Regions from separate parts of the Streptomyces sp. EDA2-14 genome, predicted to be linked through region 1. Evidence: riboswitches for the same ligand, from Rfam matches in the RefSeq annotation. Region 1 holds a riboswitch; the other holds the start of a gene.
The links. A riboswitch is a leader RNA that binds a small molecule or an ion and turns the genes downstream of it on or off. The one in region 1 is predicted to bind cyclic di-AMP.
Positions count from the first base shown of each region.

Region 2: linked by a shared signal. The riboswitch ahead of ACY34M_RS18830 (M23 family metallopeptidase) and the one ahead of ACY34M_RS26290 (transglycosylase family protein) in region 1 are both predicted to bind cyclic di-AMP.

Region 1 is NZ_JBUEGE010000012.1:142,589-147,429, forward strand. It holds gene ACY34M_RS26285 (LysM peptidoglycan-binding domain-containing protein) at 442-1,449, shown strand; cyclic di-AMP (ydaO/yuaA leader) riboswitch at 1,630-1,787, shown strand; gene ACY34M_RS26290 (transglycosylase family protein) at 1,792-2,511, shown strand; gene eno (phosphopyruvate hydratase) at 2,832-4,112, shown strand; gene ACY34M_RS26300 (FtsB family cell division protein) at 4,226-4,717, shown strand; gene ACY34M_RS26305 (DUF501 domain-containing protein) at 4,744-4,841, shown strand, end outside.
Region 2 is NZ_JBUEGE010000006.1:228,665-233,505, reverse strand. It holds gene ACY34M_RS18845 (helix-turn-helix domain-containing protein) at 1-343, shown strand, start outside; gene ACY34M_RS18840 (DUF6126 family protein) at 336-494, shown strand; gene ACY34M_RS18835 (tyrosine-protein phosphatase) at 520-1,317, opposite strand; cyclic di-AMP (ydaO/yuaA leader) riboswitch at 1,702-1,872, shown strand; gene ACY34M_RS18830 (M23 family metallopeptidase) at 1,875-2,651, shown strand; gene ACY34M_RS18825 (SGNH/GDSL hydrolase family protein) at 2,825-3,652, shown strand; gene ACY34M_RS18820 (TetR/AcrR family transcriptional regulator) at 3,695-4,324, opposite strand; gene ACY34M_RS18815 (APC family permease) at 4,541-4,841, shown strand, end outside.

The DNA of each region.
Region 1 (4,841 bases):
ATTTGTCCGTTGCGACTACAGGGAAAGCTCCAGTGCTCCGGCAACAGCCGAGGAGAGTCGGCGCATCAGCGTTCGACCTTGCCGCCCTTCCGGATCGTCGCCGGATTTGTGTCCGACACCGCCCCGGACACCGGCGTCGTCGCCCGGCGAACCGGGGGCGATGACGGGCGCGCCGCCTGATCGGACGCGTCACGAGGGTGGCGTGAGCAGTCAGCCCGCCACCCTCATATGTCCGGATTGCACTCGCTCCCCGTGGAGTTCACCCCCGAGCGGAAGTGACGGCTCGTCAAGACTGTGACTTTCACGTGATCTACGCTGCATCGACTTGTGACAGGCGTTCGAGTGCCGCTACGTTCACGGATCATCGCGACACATGCACAACCCGCACCACTTGCACCACCCGTCGCGCGTAGCAGCATCAGTCTCGCGAAAGGCAACCGCATGCTCTCCGGGAACGGTCGTCACCGTCGCCCCCGTCAGGCCCCTGCTCTGGTCGTCGCGGCCGGAGTCGCCGGCAGCGCCATCGCGATCCCGCTGTTCGCCGCGAGCGGCGCGAGTGCCGCGACCACGCAGGCGTGGGACAAGCTCGCCGAGTGCGAGAGCGGCGGGCAGTGGAGCCTGGACGCCGGCAACGGCTACTACGGCGGTCTCCAGTTCACGCAGGAGAGATGGGAGCAGTACGGCGGGCTCGACTACGCCCCGCGTGCCGACCAGGCCAGCCGCTCCCAGCAGATAGCCGTCGCCGAGAAGGTGCTCGACGACGAGGGTGTGAGCGCCTGGCCGATGTGCTCGCTCACCGCGGACCTCACGAAGGACGACGGCTCGGCGGACGTCGACCCGGGCGTCTCCGCGTCCCCGCAGCCCTCCGAGTCGTCCGACGCCGACGCGGACGCGAGCGCCGATACCGGCAAGGAGTCGGCCGACGGCGCCACCGGCAAGGCGGATTCCGGCGACTCCGCAGACGCGACGGACGACGAGGCCGATGCCGAGGCCTCGGACAGTCCCTCCGCGGACGCGTCGGGCGATACCTCCGGTAATAAGGCGGAGGACTCCCCGGGCGCCTCAAGTGACAAGTCCCACGCACCCTCTGACGCCGACGACGAAGAGGCCTCCGGGTCGGCCGCGCCCTCCGCCTCGCCGTCCGGTGAGACGTCCGACACGGAGTCCGACGAGGCGTCCGCCGGCCGGCACCGCGGCGACCGCGCCACCGACGACGGCTCCGACTCCCGTACGGGTGAGGGTCGTCACGCCTCCCGTGAGCAGAAGCGCGACGGCGACGCCTACACGGTGCGCGCCGGCGACAACTTGTGGGACATCGCGGAGGCCCGGGACGTGACCGGCGGCTGGGACGCGCTCTACGAGCGGAACAAGGACACGGTCGGTACCGACCCAGACCTCATCCTTCCTGGTCAGAGCCTGGACCTTGGGGATGGAACGGACAAAAAGTAGCTCGGGTTCGGGTTGGTTGAAGGGGCTTTGTCCGTTGTAGGTCGAGTGAGACATGGGTCTCAAAGCCCCTGATCAACTTTGAAATCGGGCGGATCGACTGCTTACGGTCGTCACCGCTCGCCTCAGCGGGCCCCGAAGGACGTCACGCCGAATCCTGCCAACGTCCTTACGGGAACAGTCGACGCGTAAGCGCCGTAGGCAGGAGCGGGGGACCCAGGTAAGCGCCCTTCCGGGAGACCGGACGGGCTTGGGGTGAAGCAGCGCACAAGGATGCGGCTGCCGGGCACTCACTGGCCCGAACCCGACAGCTCACCTCGCAGGCGTCGGTGAGGAGATTTCTCCATGCTGTTTTCCGGCAAGAACAAGCACCGCCGCCCGTCCAAGGCCGTCCGCGTCGCCACGCTCGGCGGTGTCGCCGCTGCCGCCGTCGCCGTGCCGCTGATGGGTGCGACCTCCGCCTCCGCCGCCACCTCGTCCGAGTGGGACCAGGTCGCGCAGTGCGAGTCCGGCGGCAACTGGTCCACCAACACCGGCAACGGTTTCTACGGTGGCCTGCAGTTCTCGTCCTCCACCTGGTCCGCCTACGGCGGCGACCAGTACGCCTCCACCGCCGACCAGGCCTCCAAGGCCCAGCAGATAGCCGTCGGCGAGAAGGTTCTCGCCTCGCAGGGCAAGGGCGCCTGGCCGAACTGCGGCACGGGCCTGTCCTCCGCCTCGTACGACGGCGGCTCGGCCGACTCGTCCTCGCAGCAGCAGGACACCCAGCAGCGCGCCGACCGCTCCGAGCAGCGCCAGCAGCCGCAGCAGCAGGAGGCCCCCAAGCAGGAGGCCCCGAAGCAGGAGGCCCCGAAGCAGGCCGCTCCGAAGCAGGACACCGTCACCACCCCGACCGGCAACAAGGTCGAGAAGGGCGACGGCGAGTACAAGGTGAAGTCCGGTGACACCCTCAGCAAGATCGCCGAGGCGCACGGCACCACCTGGCAGCAGGTGTTCGAGAAGAACAAGGACATCGTCAAGGACGCCAACCTGATCTACCCGGGTCAGCAGCTGCACCTCAGCTAAGAAGCGTTCGGTCCCTAGAAGGACCACAGGTCCGCACAGGACCACCAGGCACGGACTCGGCATCGGCGGACGCCGAGTCCCGCCGCCCCCCGTCCCCACGGGCCGCTCACTTCGGCGACCTTCGCCCCGGCACAGCCGGGACGAAGGTCGCTGTTTTTGTTCCGTTAGGAAACATTTCGCTCACGGCGTTGTCCATGAGACGGGCGTTCGGATGGCCGATGCCCGCGAGCCGGTTACGCTCAGGGGGCGGGCCCACGGATCCGACACGGATCCGAGCAGCCGCCCGCATAGCCTGCGTCACATTCCAGAAGGAGATGCTCGTGCCGTCCATCGACGTCGTCGTAGCCCGGGAAATCCTGGACTCCCGAGGCAACCCCACGGTCGAGGTCGAGGTCGGCCTCGACGACGGGAGCACCGGCCGTGCCGCCGTCCCGTCGGGTGCCTCCACCGGTGCCTTCGAGGCCATCGAACTCCGCGACGGTGACCCCAACCGTTACCAGGGCAAGGGCGTCGAGAAGGCCGTCCTCGCCGTCATCGAGCAGATCGGCCCGGAGCTGGTCGGCTACGACGCCACCGAGCAGCGCCTGATCGACCAGGCGATGTTCGACCTGGACGCGACCGACAACAAGGGCTCGCTCGGCGCCAACGCCATCCTCGGCGTCTCCCTCGCCGTCGCCCACGCCGCCTCCGAGGCCTCCGACCTGCCGCTGTTCCGCTACCTCGGTGGTCCGAACGCGCACCTGCTGCCGGTCCCGATGATGAACATCCTGAACGGTGGATCCCACGCGGACTCCAACGTCGACATCCAGGAGTTCATGATCGCCCCGATCGGCGCGGAGTCCTTCTCCGAGGCCCTGCGCTGGGGCGCCGAGGTCTACCACACGCTGAAGAAGGTCCTGAAGAGCAAGGGCCTGGCCACCGGCCTCGGCGACGAGGGCGGCTTCGCCCCGAACCTGGGCTCGAACCGTGAGGCCCTCGACCTCATCCTCGAGGCCATCAAGGAAGCCGGTTACGTTCCCGGCCAGCAGATCGCCCTCGCGCTCGACGTCGCCGCCTCCGAGTTCTACAAGGACGGCAAGTACCAGTTCGAGGGCAAGGAGCGCTCCGCCGCCGAGATGACGGAGTACTACGAGGAGCTCGTCTCCGCGTACCCGCTCGTCTCCATCGAGGACCCGCTGTACGAGGACGACTGGGCCGGCTGGAACGTCATCACCGAGAAGCTGGGCGACAAGGTCCAGCTCGTCGGCGACGACCTCTTCGTCACCAACCCGGAGCGCCTGGCCCGCGGCATCGAGGAGAACTCGGCGAACGCCCTGCTCGTGAAGGTGAACCAGATCGGTTCGCTGACCGAGACCCTGGACGCCGTCGAGCTCGCCCAGCGCAACGGCTTCAAGTGCATGATGTCGCACCGCTCGGGCGAGACCGAGGACGTGACGATCGCGGACCTCGCCGTCGCCACGAACTGCGGCCAGATCAAGACCGGCGCCCCGGCCCGCTCCGAGCGCGTCGCCAAGTACAACCAGCTGCTGCGCATCGAGGAGATCCTGGACGACGCGGCGGTCTACGCCGGTCGCTCGGCCTTCCCGCGCTTCAAGGGCTGACGGCTTGCCCTGAGGCAGTAGGCAGTTACGTACGTCCCCGCACTCGGTCCCGTACCGTGTGCGGGGACGTACGTACGTGAGCCGTGAGCGGCGACGGGGAGGCGGAGCAGGCGATGCCCGGAAAGGTCCGAGACAGGGACTCCAAAGATCGCTTCTCCACGGCCACCCGCCTGCGGATCCTGGGCGAGCAGACCGCCGAGCGCGTCTACCGCTCGCAGAGCAAGCGGCAGGCCCGCCGCTCCCGGCTCACCGGCCGCGCGGCCCTGCTCGCCCTGGTCCTGTGCACCCTCGTCGTCGCGCTCGCGTACCCGATAAGGCAGTACGTCTCCCAGCGCGGCGAGATCGAGGACCTGCAGCGCCAGCAGCAGGAGGCCAAGGAGCGGGTCGACAAGCTGCGCGACCAGAAGGCCCGCTGGCAGGACGACGCGTACGCCGAGCAGCGCATCCGCGAGCGCCTGCACATGGTGATGCCTGGCGAGACCGGGTACGTGGTGCCGAACGAGCGCACCGCCGCCGCCGAGCGCGCCGAGCAGGGCGCGGAGGACCGCCCCTGGTACTCCAACGTCTGGGACGGCGTCGACAAGGCCGACCAGGCGGACAACTGACGAAGACTGAAGGAAACACCCGAGCGATGGAAACTCCCCCGCCGCAGACCGAGCCCACCGCGCCCACGGACGCCGACATCCAGGCGTTCAAGGAGCAGCTGGGGCGCCCGCCGCGCGGCCTGCG
Region 2 (4,841 bases), on a different contig from region 1:
CGGCGGCTGGACGTACCAGCAGGCCGGCTCGCACGGCCGGGGCATGCAGGCGCTGCGGGTCCACGCGCCGTACGGCTCGCAGGGCGACGTCGTGCGCGTGCACCCCGGCGAGGAGTGGCTGTACGTGCTGTCGGGGCGGCTCCGGCTGCGGCTCGGGGACACGTCCTACCGGCTCGATCCGGGGGACAGCTCGCACTTCGACTCGCTCACCCCGCACCGGATCGCCGCCGTCGACCAGGGCGGCGTCGACTTCCTCTTCGTCCACACCCTGCTGCAGAGCCCGACGGCCGCGCTGTGCCTCGGCCCGGCATCGGGACCGGTAAAGGAGAACCGCCATGGGTGACACCACCGGGCCGACCGCGCGCCCCGACCGCCGCGACATCGAGGACAAGCTGCCGCGCGGCATCCTGGTGCGGGTCCTCGTGTACGTCTTCGCGGGGCACGCTCTGGCCGCGTTCATCTATCTGCTGTTCACGCTGGGCGGCAGCCGCTGACGCGGCTGCCCGGCGGGAGCGGCGCTCAGTCCAGCAGGCGCTCGCGCAGCCGCTCGCGCGTCGCGGACGTCACCTTCAGGCCCTCTTCGAGGTAGCGGTCCGTGCTGCCCCACTGCTCCTCGATGGTCTCCAGGCCCGCGTTCAGGTACTCGACGCGGGCGTCGAAGAGCGGGCTGAGCAGCTCCATGACCTCGTCGGAGTAGGCGTCCTTCGACGCGGCGGTGCGGTGCACCTTGTAGCGGCGGTGCTTCTCGTTCGACTTGAGGTAGTCCGCCTCGATGGCGTCGCGCTCCACGCCCACCGCGAGCAGCGTCACCGCGATCGACAGGCCCGCCCGGTCCTTGCCCGCCGCGCAGTGCATCAGTGCGGGCAGGCTGTCCTCGGCGAGCGAGTGCAGGATGCGGCTGTGCTCGCCGGTGCGCTCCTTGATCATGGTCCGGTAGGACTCGACGAGCCGCTCCGCCGCGCGTCCCTCCGACAGGATCGTGCGCAGCTGCTGGATGTCGCCGTCGCGGACCATGGCCCAGAACTCGGCGCCGTCGGCCGGGTCGTTGAGCGGCAGGTTCAGATTGCGCACGCCGGGGAGGTCGACGTCCGGGCCCTCCAGCTTCCGGTCGGCCGCGTTGCGGAAGTCGAAGACCGTGTGCAGGCCGAGGGAGGACAGGAAGGTCGCGTCCTCGGCCGTGGCGTGGGCGAGGTGGCCGCTGCGGAAGAGCACGCCCTGGCGCACGCGTCGGCCGTCCACGGTGGGCAGGCCGCCCACGTCGCGGAAGTTGCGCACTCCGGTCAGCTCGGGCTCGGTGGACGGTGCGTGCTGCGTCACAGGGGCTCCTCCCAATCGGTGCACCGGCGTTGAGTCGCCGGCGGGCGCGCTCCTGACGATACGACATCGGTTCCAGAGGCAACCATCTGTCCGATTCGCCCGGATATGTAGCAACTGTGCCCGGATCGGAGGGGCTTGTGGGCGTGTGCGTGACCGGCCTCATGTTCGTGACGCTGCGTGGCAGTCGGCCCGGATTGCCTCCCCAGTAATTCCCGAAGGTATGGCGTTGGTAAAGCGGAGAATGTCGACGCAGGGTGACACAGGGAAGCCCCGGAAACCCAAGGAATTGCGACCGCAAGTGAATTCGGCAGTTGTCGTCGACATTGCGGTTCGCCTACGGTCACCAATCACTCCGGTCGGAACGCCTAGTCCTGCCGCCGCCCGGATTCCCTTTCGACAACCCGTCACGGCAGGAGCGGGGGACCCACACGCACGACGCCGTGGAGGGATTTCCCGAAGCGGCTAGGGGTGAAGCCGAGTCCGCACCGCGGGCGAGGCCGGGCATCTCCAGCCCGAACCCGACAGCTCACCTCGTAGGCGACGGAGAGGAAACACCCATGCCCGCCAAGGGAAAGCACCGTCTTTCGACCTCCCGCCGCATCGCCCGCGTCGCCGCCGTCGCCACCGCGGGCGGGGCCGCGATCGCGCTCCCGCTCATGGGGGCCGGCAGTGCCTCGGCCGCGACCTCCGGCGCCACCGCCGACACCACCACGTACACCGTGAAGTCCGGTGACACGCTCTCGAAGATCGCCAAGGCGCAGGACGTCGACGGCGGCTGGAAGAAGCTGTACGAGGACAACAAGGGCGTCGTCGGCTCCGACGCGGACCGCATCGAGATCGGCATGAAGCTCACCCTCGGCGGCGAGGCTCAGGCCGACTCCGAGGGCAAGGCCACCGCCACGCAGGCCGAGGCCAAGACCACCGCCTCCGGCGACTACGTGGCGCCGGTCGACGGCGCCCAGGGTCACGGCTACGGCAACTCCGGCTCCATGTGGTCCAGCGGCAGCCACACCGGCGCCGACTTCTCGGTCTCCACCGGAACCTCCGTGAAGTCGATCGCCGACGGCACCGTCGTGTCGACCGGCTCCGGTGGCGCGTACGGCAACGAGGTCGTCGTCAAGCACGCCGACGGCCACTTCTCCCAGTACGGCCACCTGTCCTCGATCGGCGTCTCCCAGGGCCAGACCGTGACGGCCGGCCAGGAGATCGCCAAGTCCGGCGCGACCGGCAACGTGACCGGACCGCACCTGCACTTCGAGGTCCGCACGACCGCGGACTACGGCTCGGACATCGACCCGATCGCCTACCTGAGCGAGCACGGCGTCACCGCCTGAGACCTGTCGTAGCGGCTCGTCGGCCCGCTCCGTTCGGCGCCCGGAGGGAATTCCCTCCGGGCGCCGAATCGCGTGCGCGCACTTATTCCCCGGATCGCGAGTGGGGTATCTCACCACGCGTCAACCCCTACCTACGATGGCGTAGGTCACTTTTCGCGAGCGAAAATACGTGGGTGGCACACGAATCGAGAGCACTCACGGAATCACTCAACGGCACGATCCGGTCCTACGCGGCCGTCGGCGACAGCTTCACCGAGGGCGTCGGCGACCCCGGCCCCGACGGGAACTTCGCGGGCTGGGCCGACCGGCTCGCCGTCCTCCTGGACGACCGCGTGCCCGAGGACACCTTCCAGTACGCGAACCTGGCCGTGCGGGGCAAGCTCCTCGACCAGATCGTCGCCGACCAGGTGCCCAAGGCGGTCGAGCTCGCCCCCGACCTCGTGACCCTGGTCGCCGGCGGCAACGACATCATCCGCCCCGGCACCGACCCGGACGACGTGGCCGAGCGCTTCGAGAAGGCCGTCGCCACCCTCGCCGACTCGGCCGGGACCGTGATGCTGGCCACCGGCTTCGACACCCGTGACGTGGCGGTGCTCAAGCACCTGCGCGGCAAGATCGCCACCTACAACATGCACGTGCGGGCCATCGCCGACCGGTACGGCTGCGCGATGCTCGACCTGTGGTCCCTGAAGTCCATCCAGGACCGCCGGGCCTGGGACGAGGACCGCCTGCACCTCTCGCCCGAGGGGCACACGCGGGTGGCGCTGCGCGCAGGGCAGGCGCTCGGCATCGAGGTGCCGGCCGACCCCGAGCAGGCGTGGCCGATGCTGCCGCCGCGCGGCACGTTCGAGGTGCGGCGCGACGACATCCACTGGGCCCGCGAGTTCCTGGTGCCCTGGATCGGGCGCCGGCTGCGCGGCGAGTCCTCCGGCGACCGCGTGCAGGCCAAGGGCTTCGTCGACCCGCACACCGTCAAGGCGCACCTGCAGTCCGCGTCCTGACGCCTTTCCTCGCGGCGGTACGGCGGCGCTGACGGTCTCCCGTCAGCGCCCCGCCCCCGTCAACTCCGCCCGATCCAGGCCCAGTTCGCGGGCGAGTGCCTCGTCCACCCACTCCTGCATGCGGGTGCGCGACACCGTGCCCCGCTCGCCCTCGTACGCCGTCATCTGCACGGCGAGCCCGTCCAGCAGCGCCGTCAGCCGCAGCGCCGCCCCCATCGGGTCCGGGCAGCCGAACTCGCCGGCCGCCACGCCCTCGGCGATCACCTCCGCGAGCGCCGCCTTCCACTGCCGGTCGAGGTCCCGCGTGACCTCCCGCAGCGCGGGCTCGCGCAGCGCCGCGGCCCAGCCCTCGATCCACAGCCGCCAGCCCTTGGCCTGCCCCGTCGGCGCGTACCAGCGCACCGCGGCGCGCAGCCGCTTCAGGGCCGTCGTGCGGCGGCCGAGCAGCTTGCGCAGATGCGCCAGGTCGCCCTCGGCCGCGTGCGCGAACGCGGCCGCGACGAGCTTCTCCTTCGTCGAGAAGTGGTACAGCACCAGCGCGTTGCTCACGCCGAGCGCCGATGCCACGTCGGCGATGCGCACGGCGGCGACCCCGCGCACCTCGATCTGCTCGATGGCGGCTCGCAGCAGCTCTTCGCGCCGCTCGGGCACGCTCAACCGGACTCTGGTCACGCCGCAAGCCTAGTTGTTCCCGTGGCCCGATTCGTTCCGGCGCACACCTCTTGACGGCTTCCCGTCGCACGGGTCACAGTCGCGTCACGTTCCACTACTGACTGTCTATTCAGTCAATAAGTAGGTCGGCAGGGGGTAAGCGCGGCCCCAGCAGGCCTCGCGGTCGATGTCAGTGCTGTCTCTGTTGTTTTCGTGCCGTCCTCGCCAGGAGCAATCGTGACCCAAGCGCCATCCCTCTCGCCGACCCCGCCCACCGGGGACGAGCCCGACCTCTCCGAAGGGTGGGGCGAGCAGCGCTCACGGCTGCGCAAGGATCTGCGCCGGCTGGACGTGCTGTTCTTCCTCATCTGCACGCTCGTCGGCCTGGACACCATCGGCTCCGTCGCGGCCCAGGGCCCGCAGGGACTGACCTGGATGGTCATCCTGGCCGTCGTCTTCTTCCTCCCCTACGGACTGCTCGTCGCCGAACTCGGCTCCGCCTTTCCCGTCCAGGGCGGCCCCTACGTGTGGACGCGCC